Regions from separate parts of the Corynebacterium sp. MSK044 genome, predicted to be linked through region 2. Evidence: riboswitches for the same ligand, from Rfam matches in the RefSeq annotation. Region 2 holds a riboswitch; the other holds the start of a gene.
What was found. A riboswitch is a leader RNA that binds a small molecule or an ion and turns the genes downstream of it on or off. The one in region 2 is predicted to bind thiamine pyrophosphate.
Positions count from the first base shown of each region.

Region 1 (11,041 bases), on a different contig from region 2:
CCATAAACCGGCGCATCAACACCCCGCACAGGCACGCTACCCCCTCAACTCGGTTAGTCACGAGCGGTACCAACCACCCGCGAAATCGGGTCAGCCACAAACATGACTCAATGGACTAGGACCCACAGCTTAGAAACGATTAAGAACACACGCAACAGGAACTGCCGAATTAACAGAAAACCCTCAGAATCACGCGTCTGGCTATTACTGTCCCGAAGCGTTGGTGCGTGTTGTGTGATCCGCTGAAACAGCCACTGGAGTTGACACAGCCACAGGAGTGCTGCAGCGGGCAATGGCGTGATTTCCCGGGCGTTGAATGGTCGTCAACGAGTCTTAAGCGACAACGAATCATGCTATCGATCCACAGTGCGGAAAACACCTTCCACGAATTCGGTGTGAGGCCTAAACGCATCAGGCTTTACCGCCCGCAAGTCAACGGGAAGATCGAACGATTACACTGCACCATGGCCTATATATGGGCCTACTCAAAGCCTGACATGTGCGAAAACGAACGCCGCACTGCGCTACCGGCATGACTCCAGGAATACATTGACTGTCGACCTCTTTCCGCAGCCGGAAGCCAACCACTCATCACCACGTGCACCAATCTGCCGGGTCAGTACAACAGTTCTCTGCACTAGATCTCGTGGGGATGCTCCGGATTCCCCGCTTCGCATACCCCCGTGTGGCGGACCGACCAAGAGCCTGTTACATTTGTTGCTGTTGTGGTTGCAGTGACTAGTGTGAAATAGCCGAGTCGGAACTGTGGCGGAAGAACTGCAACTTAAACTTTCAGTCCCGTTGACCAACCCGGTCAGCGGGACTTTTGTCTTCCCGGATTGCAGACCACGTTGCTCTCAACTCCGGAGAGCTGAGTGCAGTCCTGGTCTTTTACAAGGGGTTGTGCACGATTTCCGGGAGTTCGGGACCCACACGCCCGGAAGCACACCCCCAAACCGCCCTCACTCTCCCTTCCTAACGGGACTTTCCTAGAGTTAACCGCATGACTGATTTGAACTCTCTCCTTGAAGGCCCCGCCCGCGCGCAGGCCGTGAACGATCTTGTTGCCCTGGTGGATAAGACCACCGCTAACCTGTCTGGGCTCACCGGTATGGCTGTGAAGTCGGCGTTGGGCGCCGCGAAGAAGGCTGACGCAGATGCAGTCTCGAAAGGGGTCGATCGGGTGTTGCCCAGCATCCTGAAGGAACTCAACCCGCACTGGGCTGCCTACAAGGGCGATGCCAGCCAGAACAGTTTCGGCGCCTACCTCGCAGCGCATGAGGATGAAGTGGCTGATTCTGTGCTAAAGGTGGGCGATGCTTTTGCAGACAAGGCGCCTGCGGCCGTGAGCAAGGTGTACTCCTCCATGCGCGGAAAGATCTCCGGCATCGTGGCACCAGCCTTGCCGGAGTTCGGGGAGATCCTGGAGAAGCACGCGCAGTAGCACCACAACACCACCCAAAACCAACTCAGCACCGCCAGGAACTTTGCTACCCTGAACCGGTGTAAGACACGGGGTGCCGCCCGCAGGCGGCTGAGATCACACCCGTTGAACCTGATCGAATTAGTATTCGCGGAGGAATTGTCTATGAGTGATATTCCCGTACCCAACAAACCCGATAATCGCATACCTAATGTGCTCACCATTGCTGGCACGGACCCATCGGGCGGGGCTGGCATCCAAGCTGATCTGAAGGCGTTTTCAGCCGCTGGCGCTTATGGCATGAGCGTGATCACCGCTGTGGTTGCGCAAAACACCCAGGGGGTGCGGGCGTTTCAGGCATTAGACCCAGACTTCGTCTTCGACCAGGCGGCGGCGGTATTTGAGGACGTACAGGTTGATGCGGTGAAGATTGGCATGGTGGCCAACGCCGGCATCATCGAGGCGATCACAAAAGCCCTGGACCAGTACACAGATAAGGCAACGTGCCCGGTGGTGCTTGATCCGGTGATGGTAGCTAAAAGTGGGGATAGCCTCCTCGACGCGGATACGGAGGGCGCGTTGCGCGACCACCTAGTGCCCCGATCCACGCTGATCACACCGAACCTGCCTGAAGCGTCTGTGCTCCTCGGCTTAGACGAGGAGATGGATGGACTAGAGCAGATGAAGGGGAACGTCGATAAGCTTCTCGCCCTCGGCTGCGACTGGGCGCTGCTCAAGGGTGGTCACCTGGAGGACCACACGAGTGAGTTGAGCACAGATATCCTCATCGGCCCGGATACGCGCATTGAGCTGACCGCTCCGCGCATTGCCACGACGAACGATCACGGTACAGGCTGCACGCTGTCCGCCGCTATCGCTGCGCGTTTGCCGCGCATGGACATGGAGTCCGCGGTGCGTGAGGCGAAGGAGTACCTCACGGCGGCGCTCAAGCACGCGGACCAGCTGAATGTGGGCCACGGCCATGGCCCGGTCCACCACTTCCACAATCTTTGGGGGAACAATGCCTAGGTTTACCGAGGAATTGCGCGACGCCCACCGCGAAACGTGGGACGCCGCCGTCAATCACAGGTTCGTAAAGGAGCTTTTCGAAGGCTCAATTCCCAACAACGTCATGGCCGGATACCTCGTGCAGGACTACCGCTTCCTGGACAGTTTCCTGCAGTTGCTCGGTGCAGCGATGTCCACGGCGGATGATCTGGAACCGCGTCTGCGCCTGTCCCAGTTCATCGGCGAGGTCGCCGGGGATGAGAACACGTACTTCCTGCGTTCCTTCGAGGAACTCGGTGTGACCGAGGAGCTGCGCGCCAACACCCCGGACTCCCCCGCCTGCACGGGCTTTACCGGCCTGATGCGTGAGGCAGCGCAGACTCGCTCCTACGCCGCAGCCCTCGGCGTGCTTGTCGTCGCCGAGTGGCTCTACCTCGACTGGGCTATCAAGGCACCAGAGAAGCGCCCAGCAAGCTTCGTCCACAACGAGTGGATTGAGCTGCACGATTACCCAGAGTTCCACGACTTGGTGGCGTTCCTGCGCAGTGAGGTGGACCGCCTAGGTGAGCGCAGTGAGGAAGACCGCCGCATTATCACCGAGTACTTCGGCCGTGCCGTGGCACTTGAGCTGGACTTCTTCAACAATTCCTACGAGCAACCACTAGAGGTGTAGAACATGAATCTTCTGGAGCTTCTCAAGCAGGACGCCCCCGAGTGGGATGCGTACATTCACCACAAGTTCGTGGAGGATCTCGGCCAGGGCACGCTGCCGTTGCCGATCTTCCAGGATTACCTGGTGCAGGATTATCTCTTCCTCGTGCAGTACGCCCGCGCCAACGCGCTGGCCGCCTACAAAGCGCGCACCCTTGGTGAGGTGGAAGCGGCCGCGCAGGGCCTGTCCGCCACCATCCATGAGACGAATCTGCACCGCCGCCTGACGGAGCGCTGGGGCATCACCAGCGAGGAACTCGACACCGCCCCGGAGAAGCAGGCCACCGTTGCTTACACCCGCTACGTGCTGGACACCGGGATGGCTGGGGATTTGCTGGAGCTGCAGATCGCCCTGGCCCCTTGCCAGATCGGGTACGCCGAAATTGGCGCCTACCTGGAGCCACAGCTCACGGCCAACCCGGATCACCCATACGCCGAGTGGATCCAGGAGTACTCCGGCGAGGCCTTTCAGAATCAGGCTAAGTACATGACAAAGCTTCTCGACGATCTCTTGGCCGTCCCCGCCACCGACATCGTGGGCACGAAGCGTTACGAGCGCCTCCTGGACATCTTCCGCACCGCTACCCGCCTGGAAGCGGACTTCTGGCAGCAGGCCCTCGACTCCCAGTAAAGCCTCTACAGAGCCTCCACGAAGCGGTCTAGCCGGTCCGCAACCCGCTCCGGTTTGCGGGCCCACCGCGTGTGGCCAAGACCGCCGTTGATCTGTTCAACGTGCACAAGGTCCGGGTTGAACTTTTCGGCCAGCCATGCGGCGGAGGCTAGGGTGCAGTCCTCATCATCCGTGAACCGGGTGAGCAGGATGGGCACGGTGACTTCTTTCATCCGTGCCTCATAATCCATGTCCTGGCCCCGCAGGTTAGCCAACGAGTTCCGGTGGCAGAACCTTTTCCACTCCCGCACGTGAACATCGGACTGGCGACCATAGCCGGGCAAATCCACCCGGCCGGCTGGCCAGAACCCAAAGATCCTGGATACCGCCGACATGAACAAGCTGCCGTAGGCCACACGGCGTCGATCCGCCCCCACGAAGCCTTCCACGTATGGGCTGCCGGAACCCACGCCCATCATGCCCACCACGTTGAGTTCCTTCGCCTCCGGGCGGGCCAGGAACAGCGAGCCCACCTGGCCGCCCATGGAGTGAACCAGCAGCAACGTCGGATAGTCCTCCGGCAGGTTCAGTGCTTCCTTCGCTGCCCTGATGGTTATCGGGTAATCCTCCGACGCGGTGTCGTGGTAACCCCAACGCGACCGCCGCGTCGCCTTGGCATTACTCCTCCCCTGCCCGCGGAGCTCCCCAATCGCCACCGGGTAACCCCGATTAGCCAACTCCTGTGCCGTCGGCCGGAAGTACCGCGCCCCCATGCCAAAGCCCGGCCAAATAGCCACCAACGGCTTGGGCCCCTGCCCCACCGCACGTTGTGGTGGGAAGACATACACCGGTGACATCGTTCCATCGGGTAGTACTACAGGGGCATCAACGAAGATATAGTCCTTCGACTGACTGGTTTCGCTCATGCGGATAGTGTGCCAGATCACATTCGTCGATAAGGCAAAAGGCCCGTGCGAAACCGCCTCACTGGTCAGGGCTTAGAAGGGCTCGACGTTCCCTTCAGGGTTGCGCGGCGGAACCTCTTCAGAAGAACTACCGCTGGACGATCCTTCAATCTTGATGGAGCTGTTCGCATCACCCGACGGGGTGCTGCACCAGTCGTACAAGATGAACCCTGCAGCAACCAAAGCCAGAATCGCGCCAGCGACCTCACCCGCCTGCTTCACGTTCGGGTCATTCAGGAAGCCCTGCAGCTGCCCATTCACCTCATCCAGGCGAGCCCCGATTCCACCAAACTGCTCACCATGCTGCTCAAACACCCAGTTGTGCTTGTTTCCGGTACGGCCGAACGGCACATCGTCGTCAGAGCTTTGCGCTTGACCGCGGCTCGCCTCTTGAACACGCGCACCAATCTGAGCATTCAGACCATCCAACTGACCCTGCAACTGACCCAAGTACGGCTCGATCAACTTGCCACCAGTCTGCGCCAACAGAACAACCGGCAACAACCACAGAATCGGCGAACGCACAGCATTACCAAAACAACGCTCTGCAACAGCACCACTGGCAGCCGACAATCCCGACTGTGCCGGACCCGATGACGCCGGATCCTCAGGCTCGGGTTTTGGCTGCCCTGCCTCATTGTTGGCACCACAGGCACCACATTCCTCATTAGTCAGTGGCGTGGCCGTGGCCTCCAATGTGAGCGGCCCAGGGCCGACAACAGCAGCCGCCCCCAAAGCCAAAGAAACAGCAGATACAGCTGCGAACCCTGCACGGGACGTGCGACGCGCACGCCAGTTTGTGGTGATCATAATTACTCCTTATAACTGTTATGCACTGAAAATGGAATCCCCCATTGCAAATACCCATTAATTACTGTGCCAAATAAGAGCAAGATAAGCCAGAATTAAATGTTTCACAGGTTCAAACAAACCCATTGCTGCAGCGCCCGCGGCACCCCACCACCCAATGACAAGCTCCCCGTTGGTCAGCGTCTGACTTCTCAGACCAACCAGCGGGGAGCAACACAGTGCCGCGAGGCGGGAACAACCCCGCCTCACCTAGTGCCTAGAGAGGCTCGATACTATCCTGCGGCGACGGCGATGGCGACGGTGCCGGGGACGGCTCCTTGCCACCAGGGGTAGACGAACCACCACCCTTAATAGAGGTCTTCGCCTCACCGACCGGACTACCACACCAGTCGTACAGAACAGCACCAGCAGCAACCAACGCCAGAATCAGACCAGCAGCCTGACCCAACTTCTGCACCATCGGATCATTCACAAAACCCTGCAACTGCGCATTGGCCTCACTGACACGACGACCAATCTCACCAAACTGATCGCCATACTGCTCATTCAACCGGTCATGCTGCTGACCAACACGACCACCAAAACCATGATCATCAAAATCATGTCCATGACGACGCATCTCTTCTTGAACACGAGCATTAATCTGCGCATTCAAACCATCCAACTGACCCTGCACCTGACCCAAGTACGGCTGAATCAACTTGCCACCAAGCGATGCCAGCAAACCAATCGGCAGCAACCACAGAATCGGCGAACGCACAGCATTACCAAAACAACGCTCCGCAACAGCACCACTGGAACCAGAACCAGAACCAGACGGGTCTGAAGAACCAGACGAACCACCAGGCGTTGTCGGCGGAACCGGAGTCGGCTGGCTTGGCTTAGTCGGCTCTGTAGGTGAAGTCGGATCAGACGGCTTAGTGGGCTCAGTCGGCTTCGTCGGGGTTGTCGATGAATCACCAGGTTCACCCGGCTCACCCGGCACAGACGGCTCAGACGGATCGGAAGGATCAGACGGCTCACCAGGCTCCGTCGGCTTCGTCGTCGACGTCACAGTAGACGTCTCCGTCGAACCTTCACACTTGCACTTGGTGCCCACGCGAATCTTGCGCGGCGTCGGCTCCTTGATGGTCTGCTCGGTGGTTTCCGGTTCGCCGACAGGCTGGCCGTTCACGAGCTTCCAGGTCTTGGTGGTTTCCTTCTCACCGAAGGCACCGGCTTGGTCCTCAATGACCTGGCCTACTTCGAGGTTCGGGTCGTATTCAACCATGGTTTCAAACGGAATCTGCTGTGTGCTCTTATCCGTCAGTTCGGTTTCCTGGTCCTTGGCAGGACCAACCTCGATGATGTGTGTCACCGGGTCGCTGATCTTCTCAACGGAATCCTCGGTGGTGGCCTCACCGTTTTCAGCATTCACCGTGACGGTGTGCTTGACCTCACCAGGCTTGCCCTCCTGGGCAACCTTGGTTTCACCAGGCTTCAGCTCAGGATTCGGGCGAATTTCAACCTCATACGGAGTGGTCTCCGTCCACTCAATCTTCGTGGACGCAGGTTTGCCCTTGGTGCCCACCTTGATGATCTTGTTCACTGGCTCAGCCACACGCTCAGTCTCGGTGTTCGTACCCGTGACCTGCGAGTTCACGATGGTCTGGGTCGTAGTCACCTTGTCCTTGCCCGGCTTACCTTCCTGAACAGTTTCCTGCTTGCCGGCCTCAAGGGCGTCATCGAAGATGATCTCGGTCTCAAACGGCACGTCCACCTCAGACTCAGTGGTGTAAGTGCCTTCAGTCTTCGTGCCCACACGAATCTCAGCCGCAACCGGCTCCTTCGTGCGCTCCGTCGTCACGGTCGGCTCCCCGTCAGGCTTACCGCCCTTGATCTTCTGAGTCGACGTCACAACCTCTGTGCCAAGCTCGCCTTGCTTATCGACGACCTGCTTGCCGGCCTCAAGGGTGTCATCAAAGATGATCTTCGTCTCGAACGGAACCGGCTTCTCGGTCTTGGTCACAACCTCGGTGTCCTCAACCTCAGCCTTCGGGCCGTACTCGATGATGCGGTCCTCCGGTTCGAGGCGAGAGACAACACCCGTCACCTTCGCTTCACCATTGACTCCGGTGAAGGTGGCCTCGTAGGTCGCCTGGCCATCGGCGCCCTCTTGGACAACCTTTGTCTCGCCCGGCGCGAGCTCCGAGTTCGGGCGCAAGACGGTGCTAAACGGAATTGGCACCGACCACGTCACCTTGTCCATCGCAGTCGCCTGCTTGGTACCCACCTTGATCACCTGATCAACAGGCTGCTCAATGATCTCCTCAGAGATCTGCGGATCACCCGGCTGCGAGTTGGTGATATCGCGCGTAATGGTCACCTTCTTCTTGCCCGGCTTACCTTCCTGGGTCACCTTGGACTCACCAGCAGGCATCTCCGGATCAAGCTCGATCTTCACACCGAATGGAACCTCAGTCTCAACAGTCTCGGTGTTCGTACCGGTGGTCTTGGTGCCCACGCGGATGATCTGCTTGACCGGTTCCTTGGTGCGCTCGGTAGTCACCTCAGGATCACCAGACGGCTTACCGTCGACGATCTTCTGGGTCGACGTCACAACCTCAGTACCGTTCTCGCCCTGCTGATCAACCTTCTGCTCACCAGCGGCAAGCGTGTCATCAAAGACAATCTCCGTCTCAAACGGAACCGGCTTCTCAGTCTTTGTCACCACAGAGGTGTCATCAGCCTTCGGGCCATACTCAATGATCTCGTTGACCGGATCCTTCGTCTGCTTCTCCTCAGGGGTCACCGTTGCCTGGTCACCGGTGGCGGTGAAATCAGCGGTGTAGGTCTTCTCACCCGGAACACCCTTCTGAACAACCTTGATCTCACCAGGCTTGAGTTCCGGATTCGGGCGGGTCTCCACCTCAAACGGAACCTGAGCAGTCCACGTGACCTTCGAGGAAGCCTCAGACGGCTTCGTACCCACCTTGATCACCTGATCAACAGGCTGTTTGGTGATCTCCTCGGTGATCTGCGGGTCACCCGGCTGGGAGTTGGTGATGTCGCGCTTGATCGTCACCGTCTTCTCACCCGGAACACCCGGCGTGGTCACCTCGGAGGTGCCAGCCGCCATATTCGGATCGAACTCGATCTTCACACCGAACGGGACCTCAGACTTAACGGTCTCAGTGTTCGTACCCGTGGTCTTGGTACCCACGCGGATGACAGCGTCCTGCTTCTCGGTCACCGTTGTCGTCTGAACGACGGGGTCGCCGGAGGGTTTGCCGTCGACAAGCTTCTGCGTGCTTGTCACCTTCTCCTCGCCGACGACACCTTGCTTATCGACGACCTGCTCACCCGCGGCCAACGTGTCATCGAAGACGATCGTGGTCTCAAACGGGATCTTGCGCGTGGTCTCCGTGACCAGCTCCTGATCCTTTAGGCGCGGACCGTGCTCAACAATGCGATCTGTCGGTTCGGTGCGAGCCTTAGTCTCCGTGACCGTTGCTTCACCGTTGACACCATTGAAGACGGCGGCGTAGGAAGCCTCACCGTTCGAGCCTTCCTGAACAACCTTCACTTCACCCGGCGCGAGATTCGGGTTCTCGCGGATGACCGTGGAGTACGGAATCGGCTCTGTCCACTCCACCTTCTCACTCATCGGCTTCGTGCCAATGACCACAACTTCATCGACCGGGTCCTCCACACGCTTCCACGTGCGGTCTTTGTTCAAAGTCTCCTTACCTGGCTTACCTTCGGTCTCCACCTTGTAGGTGCCCTGGTTCACCGTCGGGTCGTACTTGTACACAGTGTTGAACGGAATCTCCCGCTCCAGGACGTCAATGACCGTCACCTTTGCCTTCGTGGTGTCCGTGGAGCCATCCTCGTAGGTCACCGTGACAGGAATGTCGATCGCGTCACCATTCTTCGCACCCTTGGGTGCGGTTGCGGTGATCGTGCCCTTGTCATCAATGCTGACATCCCAACCAGCAGGAATATCGCCGAGCTTGAAGGGGTTTTCCTTGGCCAGTTTGGCGTTGTCTGGGTTATCAAAGTCCACCGGCAAGGTCGCCGTCTCACCCGGGTACACCGTTTCAGCCTGGTACGTTGGCTCAGCTTCCCAGCTGTTGCTCAACTTCACCACGGTGGTGACAGGCACCTCCGGGGTCGATCCATCCGGCGTTGCCACCTTGACGGTGATCGTCTTCTTATCACCCGGCTTAGAATCGGCCGGCGGAGTGGCCGTGACAACACCGGTCTTCGGGTCGATGGAGTACGTCCAGCCGTCTTCTTCCTTGGTCAGGAGCGGTTGGCCATCCAGGTCGCCGAAGGAGAACGTAGAGCCCCTCGGGGCATCCTTCACCTTGTGCTCCACCGGCTCATTCGGGCCGGTGGATTCCACAGGATAAACAGGAACAATGTAGCTGCGCAGAACCGTGATGGTGGCCGTGACCGGCACCATTTTCGTTTCCCCGACCCGATAGAACGTATGGACAGGAACGTCCAGGATGTAACCCTCAGGTGCGGTGCGCGGGATAGTGGTGGTGATTTCACCAGTATCCTCATCGATCGTGAGGTGCCACGTGCCACTGTCATCCTCAACCGTGTACTCGAGCTCTCCATTGGCGAAGCTGTAACGGTAAGGCGGCTGGTCCGTCTCACTACCGCTCAAACCCTTCTCCGGAAGGGTTGGTGTGAGAGTCACAGCCTTGCCCGGCCTATCCGTCACCCTGTCATAGTCAGGAATCTTAATTTCAGCGATGACCTGGAAGCGGACTTCCACCTCATCTGTCGTCTGGTCCGGGTAGGTGGCCTTCACCGTCGGGGAGATGGTCGTGCCCAAGGGAACGTCGTTATAAGCCGCCACTGCAGTGACCTTGCCAGTCGGATCAACCGTGACAGTCCAGCCCTCTGGAACGGTAGATTGATCGACCTCAAACTTCTCTGGGAAAACGGGCTTACGGCCCCTCATGATGGGCTTGGTGCCAATCTGGGAGGTGATCTCCTCATTCGGCAGACCCTTTGCCACAGCCGGGCGCACCAGATCGGTGACCTGCGTGTTATTCGGGTCCACGAGCACGAAAAGCTGAATCTCATCGGTGGAACCGTTTGAGTACTCCACCGTGATCTTCGGGCGTGCAAATGTATTCGGCATCGGATTCTCCGGGGATGTGACGGTGACGTTGTAGTCCTCGTCCATCTCTACGTCCCAGCCCTCCAGGACGTACGTGTCATCCAGTTCGACTGTGGCCTCAAAGCCACCGTCAGCCTTCTTCTTAGCCAGTTCCTTGAGCAGGTCCGGCACCTGGGTGAAAGTCACTGTCTGGCGCCCAGTGTTCACCGGACCCCTCGGCCCATCCACACCCGAGATGATCTTCTTCTCATTCTGGTCATACCGCGGAGTGTGGTCCTCCGTGTCATCCAGCCTGAAGCCCTTCGAATCGATGACATTCGGCTTGTTGTAGCGCGTCAGTGAGTTAGAGCTGTCAAACGCATCGCCGTACCCATTGTTGTTCTCCACTGCGGCCT
Region 1 is NZ_JASPJJ010000008.1:855-11,895, forward strand. Features, by position in the region: gene QP994_RS06310 (hypothetical protein) at 1-35, opposite strand, end outside; gene QP994_RS06315 (DUF6918 family protein) at 1,004-1,444, shown strand; TPP riboswitch at 1,504-1,600, shown strand; gene thiD (bifunctional hydroxymethylpyrimidine kinase/phosphomethylpyrimidine kinase) at 1,589-2,452, shown strand; gene QP994_RS06325 (TenA family protein) at 2,445-3,104, shown strand; gene tenA (thiaminase II) at 3,108-3,773, shown strand; gene QP994_RS06335 (alpha/beta fold hydrolase) at 3,779-4,678, opposite strand; gene QP994_RS06340 (hypothetical protein) at 4,751-5,527, opposite strand; gene QP994_RS06345 (G5 domain-containing protein) at 5,784-11,041, opposite strand, start outside.
Region 1: it holds a riboswitch for thiamine pyrophosphate, as region 2 does, so the genes downstream of both, thiD (bifunctional hydroxymethylpyrimidine kinase/phosphomethylpyrimidine kinase) here and QP994_RS10400 (ABC transporter substrate-binding protein) in region 2, are expected to answer to the same signal.

Region 2 (8,321 bases):
ATGAAACTCGTGGTGAATGATATCCGGAGTAGAACTGATAGTTTATCCTCCACTTAGACCCAGAAAGAACAACGGGGGCACATAACAGTGGAACCCATTTTTCAAGTGACGGACCTTGTTGTCCGCAAAGGCGACGAACCGCTGACGTTTGAGATCGGCGACGGCCTGACCCTGCTGATTACGGAGCGCGAGTCAGGCTCATCGACCCTGTGCATGACCTTGGCGGGGCGTTTCAAACAGTTCGGCGGCGAGATCGCGCTGAGCGGGGCGACTACGACCCCGCGTGAACGCTTCAAGGACGTGGCCATGGCCGGCCTGACCATGCTCGATGGCCTTGAACGCCAGATGGATACCCGCCATATCCTGCGGGAACAGATCGCGTGGAGCCAGCCCTTCTTCAAACGTGTGCCGCGCGATGTGCTGGCGCACCCGAATGTGGAGCCGTGGCTAGACGTGCTCAGCTTGGAGGACCTCGACGTCTCGCTCAGGATCGGCGATGTGAGCGTGGAAGATCGCTTCCGCCTGCGCGTGCTGCTGGCACTGGTCTCGCGGCCAGACGCGAAGGCACTGGTGATCGACGACATTGATCAGATCCGCAGCCTCCGCCTGCGCGCGGCGGTGCTCGATGACCTGGTGGAGCTGTCCAAGCATCTGCCGGTGGTGGTCAACTCCGTCAACGAGGATCCGGATAACCACGCGGATGAGATTGTGGATCTACGGCACGCCCCGGAGGCCTCCAACGACGAGGAAGAGCAGGTGAACGCATGATTTCGGGCCTGAATGTAGGCACGCACTTCCGCAAACTCTTGCGGGGTGTTCTGCCGCCGCTGGCGCTGATTGCCATTACGTTGCTGCCACTGCTGTTCGGTGGCTTGTTCGTGTGGAGTTACTGGGATCCGCTGGGCAACCTGAACAAGATCCCGGTGGCGTTGGTCAACTCCGATGAGGGCGCGCAAGGCCCTGATGGGAAGGAGGTGCGCGCCGGCGACCAGGTAGCCGCGGAGCTACTCAAGGTGGAGCCGATGAACTTCGTGGAAGTCTCGGCGCAGGATGCCATCGAGGGTATTGGCAACGGCACGTATTACCTGGGTGTGGAGATACCCAAGAACTTCTCCGAGGCCGCGGTGAGTGTGAACACGGATGACCCGCATCCGGCGAAGATCAACGTGACGTTGAATAACACGAACGGTTTCATCCCCACCATGCTGGGTAACCAGGTCACGCGTGTGATGACCTCGGTGATTAGTGGCACCGTGGGTGAGCAGATTTCGCGCCAGATGTTCATGGGCTTCAACACCATCGGCGATGGCATGGATCAAGCGGGTGAAGGTGCGGACAAGCTTCACGACGGCACCACCCAAGCCCGCGACGGCAGCCAGCGCCTCAACGACGGCGCGAACCAGCTCAACGACGGCGTGCAGGAAGCATTGCAGAAGGTGCCGGATCTCGTTGACGGTGCCACCCAGCTCGACGAGGGGGCGCACGAGCTTAATAGCGGCGCCCAGCGCCTCAACGACGGCCTCGGCCAAGCCTCCACCGGCGCCGATGAACTCGCCGACGGGTTGGGGCGCCTGCGTGACGGTGTGAACCAAGCCGCTGGTGTGCTCGCACCGGTGAACATCCCCCAGCTGCAGCAAGGCACGCCGGCGGAGTTCCTGGACGGCATCAACTCAGCCGCCGACGGTGCCCGCGAGCTGTCCAATGCGCTGCACTTGCTTCACGACGGCTCCGGTGAACTCCTCACCGGCACCACCCAACTCAGTGACGGCACCACCCAACTCGTGGTCGGTGTGCGCACTCTATCCGAGGGCTCTAATGTCCTCGCGGACGGCACCCAGCAGCTCGCCGCCGGTATGGATGACCTGAACAGCGGCATCATCCAACTAGATGACGGCTCCGGTGAGCTGGCCTTCAAACTCAACGAAGGTGCCGGGAAGGTCCCGCGCTTTGATGGTGAGAAGCTCGACTCCGCCTCCTCCGTTGCCAGCTCCCCCGTCCGGCTGGAAAACACCGGCGATGATGTTTCCCTGTTCGGTGTAGGCCTGTCCCCCTTCTTCCTCTCCCTGTCCCTGTGGTTCGGCGGATTGATCATGTTCATGGTGTTCAACCCGATTTCCCGGCGCGCCATTGACTCCGGTGTCAGCCCACTGCGCGTGGTGTTGAGCTCCTGGATCCCAGCCGCCATCCTGGGTGTGATTCAGGCGTTCCACCTGTGGTGGATGCAAAACCTCGTGCTCGGGGTCAACGCGGAGCACCCGGTACAGATGTTCTTTGCCCTGGCGTACGTGGCCATCATCTTTGTCACGGCGATCTTGGCTATTTACGCCATCTTCGGGCCGTCCACAGGCCGTCTGATCACCATGATCCTCATGTCACTGCAGCTCGTAGCATCCAACGGCCTGTACCCGCCGGAGGTCCAACCCGAGTTCATCCAGTGGGTCCACTCGTGGGATCCGATGCGGTTCTCGGTGGACCTCATGCGCCACGTGCTCTTCGGCACGGCACCCGGCGACCACCGCGTCACCGTCGCACTCATCGTGCTCACCTCCGTGGGTGTGGCGTCCTTCCTCATCGCGATGGCGGGATTCTGGAAGGAACGTGTCGTCGTCGCTAAGCACATCCACCCTGAGCTGGAGGTTTAGCGCTCGTGGAGCAGCTCCAGAAGGTGCAGCTCCAATTCACTGCTTGCTTGCTTATCGACGTCCACAATCTCCCTCACCCCCGCCGGCCTCGGCCCGAGCACCACGACGCGATCTGACAACGTCACCGCTTCGCGCACGTCATGGGTGATGAGCAGGGCGGTCCAGTCATGGTCCGCCCACATCCCTTTGAGCCAGTTTTGGAGTTCGGTGCGGGTGAGGGAGTCGAGGGCGCCGAAGGGTTCGTCGAGAAGCAAAGTGCTTTTACCCTGTACAACCGTGCGTAAAAGTGCGGCGCGTTGGCGCATGCCGCCGGAGAGTTCGAACGGCAGCGCGTCCTCGAAGCCGTCGAGCCCGAACTGCGGGAACAGTTCGCGTGCGCGGGCACGGGCTTCCTGTTTGGGCGTGCCTTGAACTTCGAGGCCGAGCGCCGTGTTGTCCAGGATGGTGCGCCACGGAAACAGCAGATCTTTTTGCGGCATGTATGCCGTGGTGCCGTTGACCGTCGCGCGGCCACTGGTAGGTGAGTCCAGGCCGGCGATGATGTTGAACAGCGTCGATTTGCCTGAGCCCGACGGGCCGATGATGGACACGAACTCGCCGGGCTCAACGCTGAAGGAGACGTCTTTGAGTACCGTGAGCTGCCCGAATAACTTGCTTACGTGTTCAAGGTGGACCACTGGTGTGTCAGCCATGTGCTTTGCGCTCCTTGATGTGCCACGGGATGACCGCGCGCTCGATGAGGTAGGTGGACAGGTACAACGCGATACTCAGCGCCGCGGTGACCACCACCGCTGCCAGCACCAGATCCGTGCGGAAGGCGTTCTTCTGCACGCTCATGTAGATGCCCAGGCCCTGCTTCGCGCCGACGTACTCGGCGAAGATCGCGCCCGTCACCGCGTACGTGATGCCGATGCGCAGTGCTGTGAAAAACGCCGGCATCGCCTGCGGCAGGCGCACCATGCGGAACTGCTGCCAGCGACTGGCGCCCATGCTGCGGAGCAGACGCGTGGCGTCCCGGTCCGTGCGGTCAAAGGCCTCGATGAGACCAATGGCCACTGGGAAGAACGTCACCAGAGCCACCACCAGCATCTTCGGCACGATGCCGAAGCCGAACCAGATGATGATCAAGGGCGCAATGGCAATCACCGGCACTGTCTGGGAGGCCACCAGCAACGGCTGCAGCCCCTTCCGCAGAGTCGGTGAGAAATCCGACGCGATAGCCAACACCCACGCGCACACCATCGACAGCGCAAAGCCCACCGCCGTGACCTGTAGCGTTGCCGCCGCGTGCCCCGCGATGACCTCCCGCTGCTCCCACCCGGCGCGCGCCACCTGGGTGGGGGTGGGGAGGATGCGGGGGGAGACGTCGATAAGCTTCACCACGAGCTCCCACACCGCGACCGCAATGAGGATGAAAGCGGTGGGGACGGCGACGGTGCCTTTCGGCGCTTTACTGGGTGATGTACTCATTGGTGAAGTACGTGTTCCAGTCCGGCTCCTCCGTCAGCTCCTTGCCGGTTTCGTCCTTGAGCAGACCCTGCTCCTGCAGGAAACGCCCCAGCTCCGCCCAGTGCGTTTCGGTCTGGCCTCCGAACTTGCCGTTCTCGTCGAGCATGTAGTTCTCCACCAGCATCCGCTGCGAGCGCTGCAGGAAGTCCAGATCCTCCAGCAGGTCGCTGTTTTCCTTCTGCAGGATTTCCGCCGCCGCGTCCGGGTCCTCGATCGCGTCCTCATAGCCGCGCTGGAGGGCCTGCACGAAGCTCTTCGCCTGCTCCGGATTCTTGTCCATCCAGGTTTGGTTGCCCACGATGACCACCTGGTACGCATCCGGGAAACCATAATCGATGTACTTGAAGTTCTTCAGGTGCACACCGCGGTCTTCTGCCTCAATGCCTTCCCACGCCACGTACGGCACGGTGAAGTCCACGTCCCCCGAGTACAGCGCCTCATACGCGCTGGTGCCCAGGACGACCGTGTCGAATTCGCCCTTACCGCCGGCCGCCTGCACCACTCCGCGCATGGTTGCTTCTTCCGCCGAGTTGGCAAAACCACCGAACGTCAGGCCGTCCAGATCCTTCGGGCTCTTGATCTCCTCACGGTCCGCGAGCACACTCACCTCCGTGGCCCACGTCTGCTCCACAGCCAACACGGAGCGCAGATCCGCACCCGCTGCCTTCGCAATCGTGGCCGTATCCTGGAAGCTCACACCGAACTCCGCCTGACCAGCATCGACCATGAGGTCCGGGTTGGAATCGTTGTACGGCAGCACCTCCACATCCAGGCCCGCCTCTGCGAAGTAGCCCTTGTTCAGCGCCACGTAGAGCCCCGTGTGGTTGGTGTTCGGCGTCCAGTCCAGCGCGATGCGGACCTTGCCGTTATTGTCGCCGCCGTCGCCGCTGCCCTCGCCGTCGGCCGCGCAGGCCGCCAGCATCATCGTGGCGCCCACCGCCGCTATCGTCGCCGTGATTTTCTTGAAAAAGCTCATTGCTTCTCTCGCCTTCATTCAAGGCGGAAGCAGCCCAGGGGCGATCGCATACGCGCATGCGTGCGTCTCCCCGTGACCATCCCTCCGCCAGCACTAACTGGATCAGGTTCGACGGGTCTAATCTCAGCCGACGCTTCTGCGCGCCGGCACCCCGTGTCACGTGCTTTAAAGTTATACCAGCGGTTAGTCAGGTGGGTGTGAGATTGGCTTGCAAAGTGCAATGAATGAACTGCAATAAACGAACTCAAATAAACCAGGTCGGGGCTCGCCAGCTAGGCAGCTGCCCGCGAATCCACCTGGTTCATTGCACTTCATTCATTGCAGTTTGTGTCTGAGGGGCCTAAGCAGGCGAAGTCGGCCCCCACAGGCATGGGCTCTAGGACAGGATCTCCCGCAGGAACGGCACCGAGTCCACCGTGGACATGTTCACCGTCCCGCCGTGATCAGCCGGGTACCACTTGACCACAACCTTTTGGTTCCGGGGGTCACCAATGAATTGGCGCAGCCACATCTCCGAGTTCAGAATGAGCCCAATCGGGGTGGGCACATCCTGGTCCTGCAGGCCGTGGCCGAGGAAGACCGGCTTGTCATAACCAGCAACAGGGGTGCCCATGAGGTCCCGCGTGGCCTGTTCCAGACCGGGGACGCTGCGCAGTGGTTTGGAAAATGCCCGCGCCAGGTTTGTCCCCGCCGCGGCGTCGCGCACTTCCTGGAAGCAGCTCTTCTTCGCCTCCGTGAGCATGCGCTTGCCGTCCTCCGTCAGCGCGGAATCCAGATCCACGTGCGGGTACGCCTCCTGTACCGCTGTCAGGATGTACAGCCCGTAGGTGCTCAGCGCTGCCGGCAGCGGCACCGGCGGGAAGGTGGGGCCACCAGCAAGGATGATCTCCTCCACGTACGCCGGCGCGCCGGTGGCCACCGCACCGCGGTAGTCCAGGCCGAGCTGCTGGCTGCGCGGCGTCGCACGATGCGCCACGTGCAGCGCCACTCCCCCGCCCTGCGACTGCCCAATCACGGCCCACCGCTTAGCCAGCACCGACCCATCCGGCCCCTGCGTGCCCGCCATCGCGTGCGCCGCCGCCACAGAATCCACCACGTTCGCCGCCGCGACCTTACCGTTCAGGTAGCTGTGCAGCCCCGGCGAATCCAGCCCAACATAATCCGTAGCCACGATCGCGTACCCCTCGTCGAGCCAACGGTTGAGGTACTCCGCATCACGCGCCGATCGTGCGTTTATCGACGGCGCACACTCATCCCCCAACCCCACCGTCCCATGCGCCCACGCCAGCACCGGCCAACCGCCCTCGGGTTTCTCCCCCTTGGGCAAGAACACTGCTCCGGTGCTCGTCGCGGGTTTCCCGTGCTGATCCACCGTCGTGTACGCCACCCTGAACTGCTTTGATGCGCTGCTCAACCCCACTCGCTCATCCAGTGGCACCTCCGCTAGGACCGTGCCCGGCTCACCACTCGGCGCCACCGCTGGCAGACCACTGCGGTACACCGGCACTTCGCGCGGTGCCACATCCCGCATCGGCTCCCCCGCCTTCACCGAGGACATCGGCGTCAGATCCGCCACCGACCCAAACGGCGTCGCGTCCGCCTGTGGCACCTGCCCTGCCAGGCCCGTGACCCCGAGGCCAACACTCAATCCGACCGCAGCAACCGTCGATAAGCATTTGCGCATATGTCCACCCTCCTAGATTTTGTGCACGAAACTATCTTTCTTTGTACACAAAACCCGGCGCGCACGAGGCCACTTTGCACAACCCCGCCTCAAACTGCGAATCAAAGTGCGAAACTGCGAATACTTTTCACACTTTCATTCGCACTTTCATCCAAATTGAGAATTCCGCTGGTCTAAGTCCGGCTATACACAGTTGCTTTACGCCCCTGACCACCCAACATGACAACATGGTCTTCAGCGAGGAGAGGCTCAAGCGCATACCGCACTTGTGCTGGCGACAAACCCGTCCTCGACTGCATGTCTTTCAGAGTTACAAACTCGCCTGGGCCAATCGCTGCGTAAACTGCCGGCACATTCTTGCCCAAAGCAACCAAGAAATGCTGGTCCACGCTGGCATGGTCTGGCCGATATGTAATCTCCTTCCGCTCTCCTGGCACTGAGTAGATGCCGTCCTCTAGCTCCACAACACCGCAATCAATGAGTCTGTCAAGGATCCTCTTACACTTCCGCTCCCCCAACGGTGTGTACAACTGCACGATGTGCGACAACGTCGCTCCACCCCCGCTCCGCAGGTTGATCAGTATGTCCTCTTCCGTTGGAGTGAACTGTTGCTTGGCTTCTTGTTTCAGATCTGAAAGCCACTGATTATCTGCCTCGGTGAAGCGTGAGCCACGCGGAAACAACACTTTGAAGCTAACACCGTTATCAATGAACCGAGGCTTCGGCAGACCAGCTTCTCGGGTGGCCGTGAGAATCTCTTGGATTCCGCCACCTTCACCTTCAATCACTCGTTCACCCTCAGCTGTACGCAAGTAACGGGCTATCTCGTACAGCCGCTTGTTCACCGGCGCTTTGGTCAGTTCCGGGCTTTCCAGCTGAGATGCAGACAGACCGCGAAGACCCCCCGGACTGACCACCACGAGCATCTTCTCCGTGATCCGGACCTCAACTTTCTTTCCCACCTCCACGGAAGGCCCCAAGTCGCGATGAACCAGAGCATTAGCAAGAACCTCACGGATTGCCGTCGGTGGGAACTCCGGCTCATCCACCAGGTGACCACTCTCGGTGTACCTACTCACGGTGTCTGAATTCTGGCGGATCCACTCCATGATCTCCACCAACATCACTGGCAGCGGCCCCTCAATTTCTTTGAGGTTCTTATGCCTGCCAACTCCATCCCCGCGAGACAACCTCACTGCAACAGTCGCACCGAGAGCAGGTTCCACTGATTGCGGCAGGTAACCAAGCGCATACAATCCTCCAAGCCGAATGTCACCCTGATTATCAGTGACATTGGTGACTTGGAGCAGCTGTGCATCATCATCGATCTTGGCCACGCGCGAGCGGGACTCCCGCACAGATTTGATGAACCCTTTAAGCACCTGTGGATCAAGCACGCCAGTGTCAGTTCCCGGTACCGATTGAAAGTCGGAGAGTATCTGCTGGCTCTCTGTGAGCGCTGAAAGTTCCAACATCTTGATGTCATTGGAGTTCATTTCATAGTCTCCAT
Region 2 is NZ_JASPJJ010000027.1:621-8,941, reverse strand. Features, by position in the region: gene QP994_RS10420 (hypothetical protein) at 88-768, shown strand; gene QP994_RS10415 (YhgE/Pip family protein) at 765-2,642, shown strand; gene QP994_RS10410 (ABC transporter ATP-binding protein) at 2,639-3,334, opposite strand; gene QP994_RS10405 (ABC transporter permease) at 3,327-4,112, opposite strand; gene QP994_RS10400 (ABC transporter substrate-binding protein) at 4,093-5,127, opposite strand; TPP riboswitch at 5,189-5,291, opposite strand; gene QP994_RS10395 (alpha/beta hydrolase) at 5,504-6,811, opposite strand; gene QP994_RS10390 (RNA/DNA-binding domain-containing protein) at 6,985-8,321, opposite strand, start outside.